DNA from 4 places in the Micrococcus sp. TA1 genome. Region 1 is predicted to be linked to each of the others. Evidence: riboswitches for the same ligand, from Rfam matches in the RefSeq annotation. Region 1 holds a riboswitch; each other region holds the start of a gene.
What was found. Region 1 has a riboswitch for S-adenosylmethionine ahead of GGQ69_RS13800 (ABC transporter ATP-binding protein). Riboswitches for the same ligand answer to the same signal wherever they lie in the genome.
Positions count from the first base shown of each region.

Region 2: linked by a shared signal. The riboswitch ahead of GGQ69_RS15425 (LLM class flavin-dependent oxidoreductase) and the one ahead of GGQ69_RS13800 (ABC transporter ATP-binding protein) in region 1 are both predicted to bind S-adenosylmethionine.
Region 3: linked by a shared signal. The riboswitch ahead of GGQ69_RS01305 (ATP-binding cassette domain-containing protein) and the one ahead of GGQ69_RS13800 (ABC transporter ATP-binding protein) in region 1 are both predicted to bind S-adenosylmethionine.
Region 4: linked by a shared signal. The riboswitch ahead of GGQ69_RS02295 (O-acetylhomoserine aminocarboxypropyltransferase/cysteine synthase family protein) and the one ahead of GGQ69_RS13800 (ABC transporter ATP-binding protein) in region 1 are both predicted to bind S-adenosylmethionine.

Region 1 covers NZ_JACHNW010000003.1:10,881-15,274, forward strand. The annotation lists gene GGQ69_RS13790 (methionine ABC transporter permease) at 80-745, opposite strand; gene GGQ69_RS13795 (methionine ABC transporter ATP-binding protein) at 747-1,703, opposite strand; SAM riboswitch class I at 1,697-1,789, opposite strand; SAM riboswitch class I at 2,017-2,111, shown strand; gene GGQ69_RS13800 (ABC transporter ATP-binding protein) at 2,121-2,975, shown strand; gene GGQ69_RS13805 (aliphatic sulfonate ABC transporter substrate-binding protein) at 3,121-4,137, shown strand; gene GGQ69_RS13810 (ABC transporter permease) at 4,134-4,394, shown strand, end outside.
Region 2 covers NZ_JACHNW010000006.1:7,542-11,935, forward strand. The annotation lists gene GGQ69_RS15420 (ABC transporter substrate-binding protein) at 18-1,856, opposite strand; gene GGQ69_RS15425 (LLM class flavin-dependent oxidoreductase) at 1,906-3,288, opposite strand; SAM riboswitch class IV at 3,373-3,487, opposite strand; gene GGQ69_RS15430 (acyl-CoA dehydrogenase family protein) at 3,697-4,394, opposite strand, start outside.
Region 3 covers NZ_JACHNW010000001.1:315,749-320,142, forward strand. The annotation lists gene GGQ69_RS01300 (NtaA/DmoA family FMN-dependent monooxygenase) at 1-868, shown strand, start outside; SAM riboswitch class I at 1,393-1,486, shown strand; gene GGQ69_RS01305 (ATP-binding cassette domain-containing protein) at 1,493-2,449, shown strand; gene GGQ69_RS01310 (methionine ABC transporter permease) at 2,451-3,116, shown strand; gene GGQ69_RS01315 (MetQ/NlpA family ABC transporter substrate-binding protein) at 3,268-4,188, shown strand; gene GGQ69_RS01320 (LLM class flavin-dependent oxidoreductase) at 4,239-4,394, shown strand, end outside.
Region 4 covers NZ_JACHNW010000001.1:557,946-562,339, forward strand. The annotation lists gene GGQ69_RS02280 (aminoglycoside phosphotransferase family protein) at 1-157, opposite strand, end outside; gene GGQ69_RS02285 (CPBP family intramembrane glutamic endopeptidase) at 239-1,123, shown strand; gene GGQ69_RS02290 (VOC family protein) at 1,241-1,897, opposite strand; SAM riboswitch class IV at 2,038-2,152, shown strand; gene GGQ69_RS02295 (O-acetylhomoserine aminocarboxypropyltransferase/cysteine synthase family protein) at 2,225-3,601, shown strand; gene GGQ69_RS02300 (homoserine O-acetyltransferase) at 3,619-4,394, shown strand, end outside.

The DNA of each region.
Region 1 (4,394 bases):
TAGGGAGAGGGAGAGGGAAGCGGAGAGGCGAACGGCACAGACCGCTGCGGCTGGACCGGGGTGAGTCGGACGCGGACGGTCAGGTGATGCGTTTGTCGGTCGCGTGCACCAGGCGTGCTCCGCTGAACTGCACCAGGGACACGAGCGCCAGCATGATGACGATGGCCGCCATCATCACCTCGGTCTCGTACCGGTAGTAGCCGTAACGGATGGCGAAGTCGCCGATGCCACCGCCGCCGACGAGCCCGACCATGGCGGAGTACGAGATGAAGCTGACCGTGGTGATGGTGATCGATCCGATGATCGCCGGCCGGGCGTCGACCAGCAGGATGTTGCGGATGATCTGCCCGCGCGTGGCCCCCATGGCACGGGCAGCCTCGATGGCACCCCCGCCGAGCTGGGTCATGTTCTGCTCCACGAGCCGGGCGAAGTACGGAATGGCGTTGACGGTGAGGGGGACGATCGCCGCTGCCGTCCCCACCGTGGTGCCGACGAGCAACCGGGTGAGGGGGATGATGGCGATCAGCAGGATCAGGAACGGGAACGAACGCACGGCGTTGACCAGTCCCGAGACGATCCGGTGCGCCCGGGGCGACGGCGCGATGCCTGCCGGTGCCCGGGTGAAGAGCCAGATGCCCAGCGGCGTTCCGAGGACGACGGCCACGGGGATCGCCACGGCGATCATGACGAAGGTCTGGCCGAGGGCGAACGTGAGTTCCGGCAGGAGTTCGGTGACGCGCTCCACGTCAGTTCACCGCCCCTGCGGTGACAGCGTGAACGGAGTGCTGACGCCGTTCCCGGGAGGGCTCGCGGAGCTCCAGGGCCTCGGGCACCTCCGCCGACCGGTGGCGGTCCACGCTGATCCCCTCCGACACCAGGTAGCGCCCGATCGACGTGGTCGGGACGAAACGGCCCGAGGTCAGGTCGGGGACGGTGAAACGTTCCACGATCCGGCCGTCCTCCATCACGGAGACGTCGTCGGCGAGGGCCTTGATGACCTCCATCTCATGGGTCACGATGACCACCGTGATGCCGAGCCGGTGATTGATGTCCGCCAGGTACTGAAGCACGGTGGCAGTGGTGAAGGGGTCAAGCGCGGAGGTCGGCTCGTCGCACAGCAGGAGGTTCGGTTCGGTCGCCAGGGCTCGCGCGATGGCGACCCGCTGCTTCTGGCCTCCGGAGAGCTGTGCCGGATAGGAATCCGCCTTGTCGGCCAGGTCGACCAGGTCGAGCGCTTCCACCGCCCGGCGCCGGCGTTGCCGCCCGTCGGACAGTCCGGCGAACTTCAGGCTCAGTTCGACGTTGCCCAGCGCCGTGTGGTTGTTGACCAGGTTGAAGCCCTGGAAGATCATGCCGATCTGATGGCGGCGCTCGCGCAGGGCCTCGGCCGACAGCGCGGTCAGTTCGTCACCGTCCACCCAGACCTCGCCCGCGCTCGGACGTTCCAGGAGGTTGATGTTCCGCAGCAGGGTCGACTTCCCGGCACCCGAGAACCCGATGATGCCGTGGATGGAGCCGCGCTCGACCTCGAGGCTGACGTCGTCCACCGCCGTGAGGGACCGGCGCCGGGGCACCGACCCGGGTTCCGCAGCCGGACGATGCCGGGGCCACCAGGAACGCGGCCGGCCCGGGACGGACGTGTCGCGGCCCACCGGGAACGTGGTGGTGACATGGCGCAGGGAAATCACGAGGAATACCTCCATCGGTCCTGGCAGTAGCACCCTGTCCCCTGTCGGGCGGGTTGCTGCGGCGTCGTCGAGCCAGATCTCTCGGCCGCTCTGGATGGTTACGGATCCACTGTGGGGGTGGCTGGACGAGGCACGCCAACCGGACGTCATAAACCGACGCCTGCCCGTCCAGGAATGCGGTCGGCGACCGTCTGCGCCTCACGAAGCGCTTGTGTGACACCGCATGACGTCATCTCACGTCACGGGAGCCCGCAGCAGGTCACGCCGGAACCCATCCGCTGACCACCGTGTTTGCGGCAGGGCACCGGTGGCTGATTGACTGGACGCGCAACCATCCAGAGCGGCCGAGAGATCTGGCTCCGTGACGCCGCAGCAACCCTCCGCTTCACCGGGCAAGGGTGCTCATGCCAGAAGCGATGGAGAGTGATCACCATGACTGCCCTTGCCGAACTGAGCCCTGCCGGCCGCGCCCCCGCGCGGGCCCGGGGCGCCGCCACCGCCCCGGACGCACCGGAGAGCCTTGCGGTGGAGTTCCGCGGCGTCGGCCGCGCGTTCCCCACCGCCGAGGGCCCCCGGGCCGTGTTGCGGGACATCACCCTGACCGTGGAACCCGGCGAGGTGCTGGCCATCCTCGGCGCCTCCGGTTGCGGCAAGTCCACCCTGCTGCGGGCCGCCGGCGGACTGGACACCGGCAACTCCGGGGACATCCTCATCGGCGGCGAGCCGGTCACCGCCCATGACCCACGCACCGCCGTCGGCTTCCAGGAACCGCGCCTGATGCCCTGGCGCACCCTGCACCAGAACGTGGCCCTGGGCCTGCCGCACGGCACGGGCCGCAGCGAGGGCCGGAAGCGCGTGGACGAGCTGCTCGATCTCGTCGGGCTGGGCGCCCACGCCGATCACCGGCCCCGCGAGGTCTCCGGCGGCATGGCCCAGCGGACCTCGCTGGCCCGGGCACTGGCCCGGCGCCCCGGCGTGCTGCTGCTGGACGAACCGTTCGGCGCCCTCGACGCGCTGACCCGGCTGAAGATGCAGGACCTGCTCCTGGACATCCATGCCCGCACGGCCACCACCATCCTGCTGGTCACCCACGACGTGGACGAGGCACTGCAGCTGGCCGACCGCATCCTGCTGCTCGGCAAGGATCCCGGCGCCGCTGCCGGGGCCACCGCCCGCAAGGTCCTCACCGTGCCCGGGACACGTCCGCGCCCCCGCGGCTCAGCCGAGCTGGCCGCGCTGCGCTCGGAGCTGCTCGACGGCCTCGGCGTCGATGCCCACCGGCACTGACCGCTCCGGTGCCGCACCGGCGGCACCGCCCCGCCGACTCTGACCGGCACCCACGGTCCCCGGACCGCCCCCTGCTCGACCCTTCCGCCCCTCTTGTTCCACCCTCCCCGCCCCCGTGCGATCCCCTGTCCTGAAAGGCACCACCATGCGCTCCCGACTCACGCTCTCCGCCGCGGTCCTCGCCGTCTCCGCCCTCGCCCTCACCGGGTGCGTGGCCGGGGAGGGTTCGGGCGGTGACGCCGCCGAGGCCGGTGCCCCGGCTGGCGGTGCCGACACCCTGGACATCGACTTCGCCACCTACAACCCGCTCTCCCTGGTCATCAAGGAGAAGGGCTGGCTGGAGGAGGAGCTCTCCGACGAGGGCGTCACCGTCAACTGGGTCCAGTCCGCGGGGTCCAACAAGGCCAACGAGGCGCTGCGCGCAGAGGCCGTCGACGTCGGCTCCACCGCCGGCTCCGCGGCCCTGCTGGCCCGCGCCAACGGCACCGAGATCAAGACGATCGGCCTCTACTCCCAGCCGGAGTGGGCGGCCCTGGTCACCACCGCCGACTCGGGCATCACGGAGGTCACCGACCTGGTGGGCAAGAACGTGGCCGCCACCAAGGGCACGGACCCGTACTTCTTCCTCATCCAGGCCCTCGAGGAGGCCGGAGTGGACCCGTCCGAGGTCACCGTGCAGAACCTGCAGCACGCCGACGGCAACTCCGCCCTGGCCAACGGCTCCGTGGACGCCTGGTCCGGACTGGACCCGATCATGGCCGGCGCCGAGGCCGAGGGCGCCGAGCTGTTCTACCGCAACGTGGACTTCAACACGTACGGCTTCCTCAACGCCACCGAGTCCTTCCTCGAGGAGTCCCCCGAGCTGGCCCAGGCCGTGCTGGACGTCTACGAGAAGGCGCGCGCCTGGGCGCTGGAGAACCCCGAGGAGACCGCCGCGATCCTCGCCGAGGTCGCCGGCCTCGAGGAGGACGTGGCCACCACCGTCATCCAGGAGCGCTCCAACCTGGACGTGGACCCGGTCCCCGGGCAGGCCCAGCTCGACGTGCTCGAGAGGGTCGGCCCCATCCTGGTGGAGACCGGTGACGTCGCCAGCCAGGAGAACGTGGACGCCGCGCTGGCCGAGCTGCTCGAGCCCTCCTACGCCGAGAAGGCCACGCAGTGAGTACCCCCGCGTCCCCGAACACCGTCACCCCGGCCTCGGCCCCGGCGGACCTGGCCGCGGGCGAACGGAACCGGCGTGCGGCACCGGCCGGTTCCGGCCCCGGGACGCCGCGCGCCCGCGGAGCCCTGGGCACCGCGGCCGGCCGCGCCGCCGTCGGCCTCCTGGTGCCGGTACTGCTCGTGGCGTTGTGGTGGGCGGTGACCGAGGCCGGACTGTTCTCCCCGGTGCAGCTGCCCTCGCCGGCCTCCGTGGTGCAG
Region 2 (4,394 bases), on a different contig from region 1:
GTGCTCAGGGACATGGGTCAGTCCTCGTTCTCGACCGGGGCGTCCGCACTGTCTGCGGTGTCCGGGATGTCTGCGGTGTCCGGGGTGAGGGTGCCGGAGGCGTCCCGGGCGTCCTGGGAGGTGAAATGGGCGTCGTGGAACACCGGGCCGCCCTGGGCGGGGTCGAGCCAGAGACCCGTGACGTCCCCGCCCACGGCCAGCGTGTTGGTCTGGGTGTACAGGCCGATCGCCGGGGCCAGTTCGCTGAGTTCGTGCTGGGCCTGGGAGAACCGCTCCGTGACCTCCTCGGGCGTGGGGGCCTGCAGCGCGGACTGGATGGTCGCGAACACCCGGGACTCGTCCAGGAACGTGGTGTTGGCCCCGTTCGGCGCCTCCTCGGTGGAGGGGCGGTAGTTGATGTTCAGGATCCCGGCGTGCGGGCTCGTCCAGTACCCCACCTGGGCGTCATAGCTCTCCGGGGTGGAGAACGCACCCCCGAAGAACTCGGACGGCGTGCCCGGGCGCAGCACCAGGTCGAAGCCTGCGGCCCGTGCCTGCTCCTGGAAGTTCTGGATCACGGTGTTGCCGTCCGGGGTGATGATGCTGTTCAGGCCGTAGACCACGAGCGCCTGCAGGCGTCGGCCGTCCTTCGTCCGGGTCCCGTCGGGGTCCCGGCCGGTCCAGCCGGCCTGGTCCAGCAGCTCGTTGGCCCGGTGCAGGTCGAACGGGTACTCGGCGGCGGCGTCCTCGTCGTAGTCCGGGGTGGTCTGGGAGAGGTAGCCGCTGGGCTCGAAGGGGACGGTGCCGAGGAAGGCCGAGGCCACGTTGGCCTCCCGGTCCGTGGCGAAGCTCAGGGCCTGGCGGACCTGCTGGTCCGTGAAGATGCCCCGCTGCGTGTTCAGGCTCATCACCACGGGCCGGCCCGGGGTGATGTACTGCGTGAAGTCGTAGTCCTCGCGGGCCTGGGCGATGTTCACGGCCGGCACCTCGCCGATCGCATCCATCTCCCCGGACAGCAGCGAACCGTACCGGGACGTGTTGTCCGGGACGATGTTCCACCGGATGCCCGCCACGTGGGCCGGGCCCCGGTGCCGGGCGTTCTGCGGCGCCCAGTCGTAGTCGTCATTGCGCTCGAACTCGATGTACTCCCCGCGCTTCCAGTCCTTGACGGTGAACGGCCCGGAGCCGATGGGCTCGGTGCAGTTCTCCTCATCGGTGCGGGACTGCAGGGCCGTGGGTGACTGCAGGCCGAAGTAGGACTGGGAGATGGTGGACAGGAACGGGGAGAACGGGGCGGACAGGTGGATCCGGACGGTGTGCTCGTCCAGCACCTCCGAGTGGTCGTAGAACCCGCCGAGGTGGGCGGCGGCGGTGCCGTTGCCGCCGTCCAGCCAGTAATCGAAGTTGTAGGCCACGGCCTCGGCGTCCAGGGCGGTGCCGTCCGTGAAGGTCACGTCCTCGCGCAGCCGCAGCGTCCAGGCCCGGCCGTCCTCCGACACCTCCCAGCCGGTGGCGATCCAGGGGACCACCGAGCCGTCCTCGGTGTGGGACACCAGGTTGTCCAGGACCTGGCGGGCGGTGAAGTTCTCCTGGATCCAGCCGCCGAAGATGCAGTTGGGCTCCTGGAGGTGGCCGTACTCGATCACGCCGCCCTGGACCGGCCCGGCACCGGCGGCGCCGGTCAGCGCCGCCTGGTCCGGGCCGGCGTCGGGATCCGTTCCGGCGCCGCGACCGGTGCCGGGACCTGCGGAGCAGGCGCTCAGGACCAGCGTGGCCGCGGTCAGGACGGCGAGCCCGGTGGTCCGGGGCCCGGGGAGTCGAGGGGTGCGGGGCGTCGTCCGGAGTCCGGGCGCGCTCGGGGAAGGTGGGGTGCTCATGGGGTTCCTTTCGCCGTGATCCAGCGCAGGCAGAAGTGGGTGGTGGGGCTCAGGCCCCGGTCGGCACGGTGGCGAAGGCGCCCCGGTACCGGGCGGCCGGGTGCGTCTGGGGCAGGCGGTCCCGGCCGAAGAGCTTCTGGCGCAGGGTGCCCGGCGCGTACTCGGACTGCGCCAGGCCGCGCTCGCGCAGCACGGGCAGGACCTGGTCCGCGAACTCCTCGAAGGAACCGGGGATCACCCAGTTGATGACATTGATGCCGTCCACGCCGGCGTCCTGCCAGTCCTGGAGCCGGTCCGCGATCTGCTCGGGGGTGCCCACCAGGCGGTTGTTGCGGTGGCTGCGCCAGGCGACGTCGGCGACCACGGGCTCGCGGTCCGTGATGGCCTTGGAGGTCCACTCGGAGAAGCCCTTCTGGGTGTTGGTCTCCAGGTCTTTCAACGGGGTCTCGGGAGGGTAGACACGGCCGTCCGGGTCGACCAGGGCGGCGTGGGCCAGGTAGCCCTCCACGGAGGCGTACTCCTCGTACTCGGCCAGCGTGCGCCGGGCCTGCTGCTCCGTCTCGCCGATGACGAAGCTCAGGCCCTGGAAGAACTTGATGTCCTCCGGTGCCCGGCCGGCCTCGACGGCGCGGCGGCGGGTGTCCTCGATCTGCTGGCGGGCGATGTCCGGGGTCGCCGCGATGAGGAACACGGCCTCGGCGTTGCGGGCGGCGAAGTCCCGGCCGGAGGCGGAGGATCCCGCCTGGTACAGCAGCGGTGTCCGCTGCGGGGACGGTGAGGGCAGGTGCGGGCCCTCCACCGAGTAGCGCCGGCCCTCGTGGTGGATCTTGTGGACCTTCGCCGGGTCCGAGTACCGGGAGCCCTGCCGATCCTTGACGACCGCTCCCTCGTCCCACGAGCCCTCCCAGAGCTTGTAGGCGACGTCCACGTACTCCTCGGCCCAGGCGTAGCGCTCGGCGTGGTCGGTCAGCCGTGGCAGGCCGAAGTTGCGTGAACCGTTGTCCTGGGTCCCGGTGACGATGTTCCAGGCGATCCGGCCGTTCGAGATGTGGTCGAGCGTGGAGAGCTGGCGGGCGAACTGGAACGGGTGGGACTGGAAGACGTTGGAGGTGGTGGCCAGGCCCAGGTGCTCGGTCACCACGGCCAGCGCGCCGAGCAGCACGGTCGGGTCGTTGGAGGGGATCTGCAGGCCCTCGTTGACGTACACGGAGTAGTCGGCGTCGGCGTCGCCGTAGTGGCCGACGACGTCCGCGAAGAACATGGCGTCGAACCTCGCGGCCTCGAGGGTGCGGGCCAGGTCGATCCAGGTGCGGACGTCGGTGAACTCGGCCTGCCCGGCGTCGGGGCGACGCCACTGGCCGTGGTGGATGTGACTGGTGGTGTTCATGACGAAAGCGTTGAAGTGCAGGGGCGTGCGGGCGATGGGGGCCATGGTGTCTCTTCCCGGTCGGTGGCACTCCGGGGATGCCCGGAACGCACCGGGGCGCGCGCAGGCGGCCTCGATGCACCGGGCGGGGTGCCGTACTTGCCGGTCACGGGTGCGTGCCGGCCGAATCATCACCTGGAGCACCCCACTACAGCGAGAGGGTTGCTGTCCGGTCAGCCAGGGCTTATGGCCGGATCTCGTGATTCCGTTACCGAGCGTAGACCCCGGCGCCGGTCCCGCCAAGGGATCCGCCGGCACCGGTTAACGTCCCGTCATCCCCGGCCGGGGCGAGGGCCACCGGGTCCTTCCATGACGCCGGGGGGACATACGGCGACATCTGCGCGGGCCGGGCACGCGAAGGCCCCCGCCGTGCGGTGCACGACGGGGGCCGGTGGCGCAGGCCAGGACCGTGGGTCAGGCGGAACCGATGCGGTAGGACCGCGACGGCGGGGTGGCGTTGACCTCCCACTCGCCGATGATCCGCGCGCGGTAGATGAGCGGATTGTGGCTGGCCAGCACGCGCGCGTTGCGCCAGTGCCGGTCCAGGCGCCTCGACTGGCTCGTGGCCGAGGCCCCGCCCACCTCGAACAGCTGGGTCGCGGCGGCCAGCACGTTCTTCGCGATCACCTGCTGGGCCTGGTAGACGCGGACGTACAGGGCGTTGACGTCCTCCTCCGGCAGCACCTCGCCCCCGGCCTCGCGTTCGAGGATTCCTCCCAGGGCGGCGACCACCGCGTCGAGCGCCACGCGGGAGGCGAAGGCCGCCGAGGAGAGCTCACCGACCACCTGCAGCACCTGGGCGTCGTCACGGGGCAGTTCGGTCACCCCGTGACTGAAGGACCGGCGCCGGCCGCGTACGTAGTCCCCGGCGTCACGCACGATCGCCTCGGCGATGCCCGTCAGGGTCGCCAGGTGCAGGAACTGCCAGGACGCCTGGCCGGTGGCCACGCGGGTGCCGTCGTCCAGGCCGGAGGTGTAGACCTCCTCCGGGTCGACCGGGGTGTTGTCGAACACCGTGGTCCCCGAGGCCGTGAGCTGCTGGCCGAACCCGTCCCAGTCGTCCAGGAGCCGGACACCGGGGGCGTCCGCGGGCACGGTCGCGGCGATCTCCT
Region 3 (4,394 bases), on a different contig from region 1:
GTGGGAAGGCTCCTGGGATGTCGGTGCGGTCGCGGCAGACAAGGACGCGCGCGTCTATGCCCGGCCCGGATCCATCCACCGGATCGAGCACACCGGGGAGCACTTCGTGGTCAACGGGGCATCGATCGTCCACCCCTCACCGCAGCGCGTCCCGTTCCTGGCCCAGGCCTCAGGCAGCACCCGCGGGGTGGCCTATGCGGCCAAGAACGCCGAACTCATCCTCGTCGGTGGGGCCACACGCGCGGAATCGGCCGCCCTGGTCAGAGAGGTCCATGCCGCAGCCGCCGCCCACGGCCGGCAGCCGGGGTCGGTAAAGACCACCGCCCTGGTCGACGTCATCGTCGGGCGCACCCGCGAGGAAGCGCTGAACAAGGCCCGAACGTATGACTCCTACATCTCCTTCGAGGGGGCACTGGCGTGGACGGAGTCCCCGGTGACCTACGACGATTTCCCCGACCAGGCCATCATTGGAGACCTCGTGGCCTCGGGGGACTTGCCCGAGGGTGGCGCGGCGGACCGGTTCGGTCGTCACCGCACGGTGGGAGAGTTCCGGGAGGAATTTCGATTCTTGCGGTTGGCCCATAGGGCGATCGGGACGGTTGAGGAGGTGGCCGATGAGATCGAGCGTTGGATGGACGAGGACGGCCTCGATGCGATCAACCTGCGCCAGTACCACGTGCCGGACACACTCACCGATTTCGTGGAGCTGGTCGTACCGGAGCTCCAGCGGCGCGGGCGCTACCGCACCTCGTACCAGGAAGGGGAAACGCTGAGGGAACGAGTCTTGGGTCACGGACCCTGGGTTCCGGCCGGCCATCCTGCGGACAAGCACCGGAATAGGTCCGCGGTTGACGTCGTCTCAGCGTGATGTTCAGGGGAGGTTGGACACCCGGCTGGCCAACCTCCCCGAATATCTCCTCTGATATGTAGGGAGATGCTGTCAGCGGAGGGGAACTTCGGATGCTGGAGCCAGCCGGAGACCGCGTGATCCGCTCGCTCCTGCAGGGGCGGGTGTCTCAGTTCTTTTGGATGCCAGACGACACTCAGTCTGAGAGTGCGCCACCGACGATCGGGGAACCCGGTCACGTACCTCTGCAGTTCACAGGCCCCGGTGCCGTGACTCCCCGGATGATCAACGACTGGGGGTGGGTATCTTGTCGGGGTTATCCGGCCAACACACCCGCATCTTGACTCAGGACCGGGTTAGGCGAAAAGTAACGAGGCGCCGCGTGGTGAGCCGCGGAACAGGGAAATGCACCCCGGGCTCAACGGAGCGTCATCTTGGAGGGGTTTTGGGGCCGATTCCGGGTTCCGTCGCCCCGGACGCGTCCAGGTGTCACCGCGTGACTTGACGAATGGTCTGTGGCGCAGGTCGCTGGTTACCTAGGTCTGTTCCCATCCAGAGCGGCCGAGAGATCTGGCTCGATGACGCCGCAGCAACCCACCGTCCTGCGGAAGCGGGTGCTACCGCCAGGAACGATGGAGGTTTCACATGATTTCTCTGCGGCATGTCACGACGACGTTCACGGCGGTGCGAGACCGATCGGGTCCGCGACCGGGCAGTCGGTCGCTTCTTCGCCGGGGTCGTCCCCGAGCCGTGCCTGCTGCGGGCGTTTCCGGTAAGGGCAGGATCTTGACCGCGGTGGATGACGTGTCTTTGGACATTCCCAGTGGATCCATCCACGGGATCATCGGTTTCTCAGGTGCCGGCAAGTCCACCCTGCTCCGCAACATCAACCTGCTGGAGCGTCCCTCGTCCGGTGAGGTGTGGGTGGAGGGCGAGGAGCTCACGTCCCTGTCCACGGAGGAGTTGCGCCGGAGGCGACACCACATCGGGATGATTTTCCAGGGGTTCAACCTGGTCAACAACCACACTGCGGTGGCCAACGTTGAGTTGAGCCTGAAGTTCGCAGGGGTGGCCGATGCCCGGGCTCGGCGCCAGCGGGCCATGGAGGCCCTGGAACTGGTGGACCTGACGGCAAAGGCCGAGGCCTATCCGGCCCAGCTCTCCGGCGGGCAGAAGCAACGGGTGGCCATTGCCCGGGCGCTGGCCACCCGTCCGAAGGTCCTGCTCTGCGACGAGCCGACCTCCGCACTGGACCCGTTCACCACGGCCACCGTGCTGCAGTATCTGGCCGATATTAACCGCCAGCTGGGGATCACCGTCGTGCTCGTCACCCACGAGATGGAGGTGGTCAAGGCCCTGGCCGATGACATCTCCGTGATGGAGGAGGGGCGCATCGTGGAACAGTTCACCTCCGCCGGCCTGCGGTCGGGGGCCTTCGAACCGAAGACCTCGATCGGGCGGTACCTCGTTTCCGATGGCATCACCGTGGACCGCGGAGCGGCCCGGGGCGGTGATGACTCACTGCTGACCGGCCCGGGACCGGCGGGCGGACCCGCGGACCGGACGGCGTTGGAGCTCATCGGCACGAAAGCGGGGCACTGAAATGGATCGCGTCATCGACCTTCTTCCGGAGCTGAGCTTCGCACTGGGCCAGACCTTCCTCATGATCATCGTGGCGATACCCCTGGCAGTACTGCTGGGGACGCCACTGGGCATCTGGCTCTTCACCCACGCCCCGGACGGCATCTCCCCGTCCCCGAGGGCACACCGCGTGGTGTCCGGACTCGTCAACATGGTCCGCTCGTTCCCGTTCCTCATCCTGCTCATCGCCATCATCCCCGCCACCCGATTCATCGTGGGCACCACGGTCGGGACGGCGGCGGCGATCGTTCCACTCACGGTCAATGCCATCCCGTACTTTGCCCGATTCGTCGAGCAGAACATGACCCAGTTGGGCAATGGGGCGGTCGAGGCTGCCCGGGCCATGGGCGCCACGCGTGGTCAGATCATCCGCAACGTCCTGCTGGTCGATGCCCGGCCGGCGCTGATCGGATCGATCACGATCACGGCCGTCAGCTTCATCTCCTACTCCGCCATGGTCGGCCTCGTCGGCGGCGGCGGTATCGGTGACTTCGCCATCCGCTACGGCTACTACCGCTATGAAACCGAGGTCATGCTCGTGGCGGTCGCCATCATGCTCCTGCTCGTCTCGGTCGTGCAGTTCACCGGCAACCGCCTGGTCCGCCTCACGGACAAGCGCATCACCTGACAGCCCCGCATCCCACCCGACCCGCCCGACGTACCAGCCGACGACGGCGCCGAATGGACTGAGGCGGCGACTTCGCTCACTTCTCGCGCAGGGATCCTCCCGATCCTGTGCTGCGTCACGACCTGTCATCCGTACCCCCGAAAGGACTCCCATGTCTTCGCACCAGCACTCCACTACCGCCCGACGCCGTCGGATCGACGCCGTGCGCATCCCGGCCCTGGCTGCGGTTGCCGGCCTCGCCCTGACCTCCTGCGGTCTGGCCCAGAACGCCGGGAACGTGGATGAGGACCGCACCATTTCCATGATCGTCACCGAGTCGGCGCCGTATCAGGAACCGACCGAACTGGTGAAGGAGCAGCTGGCCCAGGACGGCTGGACCCTGGAAACCACCTACGTCACGGACATCATCCAGCCGAATCAGACGGTCCAGCAGGGGGAGTACGACGTCAACTTCTTCCAGCACATCGCCTATCTCGACCAATTCAATACGGACAACGACACCGCGCTGGAGCCGATCTTCTCCATCTACTACGGGCGCAGCGGGTTCTTCTCCACGAAGCACGGCTCGTTCGAGGACCTCCCGGACGGCGCGCAGATCTCCATCCCGGTCGACACGTCCAACAACGGCCGGGCGTTGAAGCTGCTTGAGGAAACCGGGCTGATCAAGCTGGATCCGGAGAAGTCCGTGACCGAGATTTCTCAGCAGGACATCGTCGCGAATCCGAAGAACCTGACGTTCATCGAGGTGGACCAGCAGTCGCTGGCGCAGACCCTGCCCGACGTCGACGCCGGGTTCGGATTCATCCGTCTGATCGCCGAGGCCGGCTACGACGTCGACGAGACGCAACTGATCCTGGAGAGCGATCCGGACGTCGAACTGCCGTTCTCCGTGGTGCTGACCGCCAAACCGGAGTTCCGGGATACCGAAGCCGCACGAGTGCTGCAGGAGGCCTACCAGTCCGACGAGGTCGAGCAGTGGTACGAGGACTATCAGGGCGGGGTGGTCGAGTTCACCGACAAGATCACCGTGGACAACTCCGCACAGATCTGGGCCGACTACACCGCGGAGTAGGAGGCCCTGCCCTTGGCCGCCCATTCGATCCCCTATCACGGAGGACCAGCATGACTTCCCGGACCGGAACACAACGCCCTGGCGGGGGCCAGCGACCGCGGTTGATCATCAACGCCTTCCTGATGAACACCGGCAGCCACATCCAGGGCGGCCAGTGGCGGCGTCCCGAGGCTCAACAGCACCGCTTCAACGACCTGCAGTTGTGG
Region 4 (4,394 bases), on a different contig from region 1:
CCAGCACACGGTGGAATTGCCCGCCCTCCTCCACGGTGCCCGCGGACCAGTCCGCCGTGGCCAGCCGGTCCGCCGCCGCGGGGGAGGCGCTGACCAGCGGACGCGCGGAGGCGGCACGGGCGAGCGCGAGGTCGGCTGCGGTGGGTGGGGAGGCCATGGATCCACGGTAACCGGGCCCGGGGCCGCGATCCGCCGGTCGCTGCGGGTGTCCCTCGGCGGCCCTTCCTACACTGGTGCGGTGAGCACCCCCGCAGCCTCCCGGCCGACCGACCGCCTGCGCCCCTCGGCCATCACCCCGCCCTCGGCCGGCACGGTCCGCTGGGAGATCGCGATCGTGCTCGGGCTGTCCCTGGGCCAGTCGGCCGTCTACGCGATCGTCAACCTGCTGGAGAAGATGAGCCGGGGCCCGCTGTCCGGGCAGACCACCACGCTGAACCCGCCGCTGGCGGACCGGCAGTACTGGGACCTCACGTACCAGCTGCTGGACATCGTCTTCGCCCTGGTGCCGGTACTGCTGGTGTTCCACCTGCTGGTGATCCGCGGCCGCAATCCGTTCCGGACCTTCGGCCTGGACGCCCGTCGTCCGGGGGCCGACCTGGCCTGGGGCGGGGCCCTGTTCGTGGCGATCGGCCTGGGGACCCTGGCGGTCTACGCGGCCGGGCGGGCGGCCGGGGTAACCACGGCCATCGTGGGCAGCGCGCTGGACGAGTACTGGTGGACCACCCCGGTCCTGGTGCTCTCCGCGCTGCGGCACGCGCTGCTGGAGGAGGTCATCGTGGTGGCCTGGCTCTTCGACCGGCTCGGCTACCTGCAGCAACTGAGGTCCGGGCTGGACCCGGCCCGGCCCGGCGAGCCCGGTGGGCTGCGCACCTGGGCGAGCGGCGCCGTCGTCCCCCTGAACGCCACGACCGTGGTGGTGGGATGCGCGGTCCTGCGCGGGGCCTATCACCTGTACCAGGGGATCGGGCCGGGAGTGGGGAACCTGCTCATGGGATTGGTGTTCGGTGCGCTGTACGTGCGCTACCGGCGCGTGATGCCCCTGGTCGTGGCCCACCTGCTGCTGGACGTGACCGGGTTCGTGGCCTACCCGGCCCTGGCCCGGCTGGGGCTGTTCGGCACCTGAGCCCGGCCCGCGCCGCCTGTTCCGGTCGGCTCCACGCGGGACCGGCGGGCGTCCTGGACGCGAAGGCCCCCGCCCACCGGGCCGGGGGCCGGGAGGGGGCGGGGGCCGCGGGGCGCGTCAGAGGGTGACGGTGCCCTTGGGGGTCTCGAAGGTGACCTCGAGGATGCCGGGCGTGCCGGAGGGGGACTCGTAGATGACGTTGAGGTCCTCGACCCTCTGCTCGGGGTCGTCCAGTCCCAGCCAGCCCCGCACCCGGTCCCGCGATCCGGCGATCGTGATGGAGGACAGCTCCGCCTGCGGCTCCGCGGCGCGGGAGGGGTGCAGCTCCTCCATGCCGTCATCCCAGCGCAGCAGGTAGGGCACCTGCGGGTCGGCGATGAGGCCCTTGATGCCGATCTGGCGCCAGGTCAGCTCGCGGCCGTCCGGGAACTTGCGGTTGCCCGGAACGGACTGGCGCTCGAGCCGTTCCTCGAACGGGGCCAGGTCGTCCACGGCCACGCACCAGCCCATCCAGCCGCCGCCCATCTCGGAGCGGGCGCGCACGGCCTGTCCGAACGGGGCCTTGCCGGAGGAGGGGTGGTCGAGTACCTCGACGACCTCCAGGTACTGGTGCTTGCGCAACGGGAAGATGGCGTTGCGGGTGCCGAAGCGGGGGTGGACCCCGCCCTTGACTCGCTCGATGCCCAGGGCATCGGCGATCCGGGCCACCGCGGCGGGGAGGCCCTCTTCGGGGCCGACGGCGTACGAGACGTGATCAAGGCGCATCATGCCCATATCGTCCCACTTCCCCGTGGCGGAGATCGCTTAGGTTACCCTCACTTGAAAAGTTGCGCAGATCACACTCCGGCGGGGCCGCGGTCACACTGTGACCGAACGGGATGACCCGCTCGCACCGATCTGGCAGACTGGGCGCAGGTCATGAGCGCCAGCATCGAGCCCCGGCTTGCTGGCCGGCAACCCTCCAGCTCGCGGTGGGGTGCCCCGGGTGAGGACCAGGCGGGTGTCGACCGGCACCTGCAAGCGCGGGCCACCACGGCGCGGCATGCTTCACGGCACCGTGATGCCACCGGGTGGCCCTGGACGGATACAGGAGCCATGTCGATGACTGACACCCCGAACCAGGCCACCCCGGACACCGACCCGGCCGGCGCCACGGACTCCGCCGCGAACTGGGGCTTCGAGACCCGGCAGGTGCACGCCGGCATCCCGGAGGTCAACCCCTTCGGCGCCACCGCGCTGCCGATCATCCAGTCCAACTCCTTCGACTTCCCCTCCCACGAGGTCGCCGCCGACCGGTTCGCCCTGAAGGACCTCGGGCCCATCTACACCCGCATCGGCAACCCGACCCAGGAGGCCGTGGAGGGCAAGATCGCCGCCCTCGAGGGCGGGGTGGGCGCCCTGCTGCTGGCCTCCGGGCAGGCGGCCACCACCTTCTCCGTGCTCAACCTCGCCGGTGCGGGGGACCACGTGGTGGTCTCGGCCTCCCTCTACGGCGGCACCCAGAACCTGTTCAAGCACACCCTGGCCAAGATCGGCATCACCACCACCTTCGTCCAGGACCCGGACGACCTGGAGGAGTGGACGGGCGCCGTCCGGGACACCACGAAGCTGCTGTTCGCCGAGTCCCTCGGCAACCCGCGCGGGGACGTGCCGGACCTGCGGGGCATCGCCGACGTCGCCCACGCCGCCGGCGTGCCGTTCATCGTGGACAACACCCTGGCCACCCCCTACCTGCTGCGGCCGATCGAGCACGGCGCGGACGTGGTCGTGCACTCGGCCACCAAGTACCTCGGCGGCCACGCCGTGGCCATGGGCGGGGTCATCGTGGACGCCGGGACCTTTGACTACGCCTCCCAGCCGGAGCGCTTCCCGGGCTTCAACACCCCGGACGAGAGCTACAACGGACTGGTGTTCGCCCGGGACCTGGGCGTCGGGGGCATCCTCGGTGCCAACCTCGCCTACATCCTGAAGGCCCGCGTGCAGTTGCTGCGCGACCTCGGCAGCTCGATCAGCCCGTTCAACGCCTTCCTGCTCAACCTCGGCCTGGAGACCCTGTCCCTGCGGATGGAGCGTCACGTGGCCAACGCGCAGAGGGTCGCCGACTACCTGGACGGCCACGCCCAGGCCGAGGCCGTGATCTACCCGGGCCTGGCATCCAGCCCCTGGTACGAGCGCGCGCAGCAGTACCTGCCCCAGGGCGCCGGCGGCTTCGTGTCCTTCGAGATCGCCGGTGGCCGCGAGGCCGGCGCGCGGTTCGTGGACGCCCTGCGCCTGCACCACCAGGTGGCCAACATCGGCGACATCCGTTCGCTCGTCATCCACCCGGCCTCCACCACGCACTCCCAGTTGACGGAGGCCGAGCAGCGCGCCGCCGGTGTCACCCCCGGCCTGGTCCGGCTCTCGGTGGGCGTGGAGAGCATCGATGACATCCTGGCGGACCTCGAGGAGGGGTTCGCCGCCGCCAACGTCAGCGCGTGAGGCACGGAGGGACCCCCATGACCATGACCAGCCCCCACCAGACCCGCACCGCCCTTCCCGACGGCGGCCTGCACTCCCGGCGGATCGGCGCCTTCGACTTCGAGGCCGGCGGTCACCTGCCCGCCGTGGAGATCGCCTACGAGACCTGGGGCACGCTGAACGCGGACAGGTCCAACGCCGTGCTGGTGCTGCACGCCCTGACCGGTTCCACCCACGTGGCCGCCTCCACCGGGGAACCGGAGGCCGGCTGGTGGGAGGGCATCATCGGACCGGGCGCGCCGGTGGACACCGATCAGTGGTTCGTGGTGGCCCCCAACATGCTGGGCGGCTGCTACGGGACGACCGGTCCGTCCTCGCTGGACGCGGACGGCACCCCGTGGGGTTCGCGGTTCCCGTTCACCACCATCCGGGACTCCGTCCATGCCGAGGCCCGCCTCGCGGACGCCCTGGGCATCGAGGCGTGGCAGGCCGTGATCGGCGGCTCGATGGGCGGGGCCCGCGCCCTGGAATGGGCCGCGACCTACCCGGGGCGGGTGCGCGGCATGGCCGTCATCGCCTGCGGCGCCCACTCCACGGCCGAGCAGATCGCGTTCGCCCAGGCCCAGGTCCAGGCGATCACGCTGGACCCGGACTTCCAGGGCGGCGACTACTACGGCCGCTCCCGGCCCGACGCCGGCCTGGGCATCGCCCGGCGGATCGCGCATATCACGTACCGCTCCGAGCCGGACATGGGGTCCCGGTTCGGGCGGAGTCCGCAGCAGGACGAGGACCCCTTCGGCCACCCGCTGCGCCG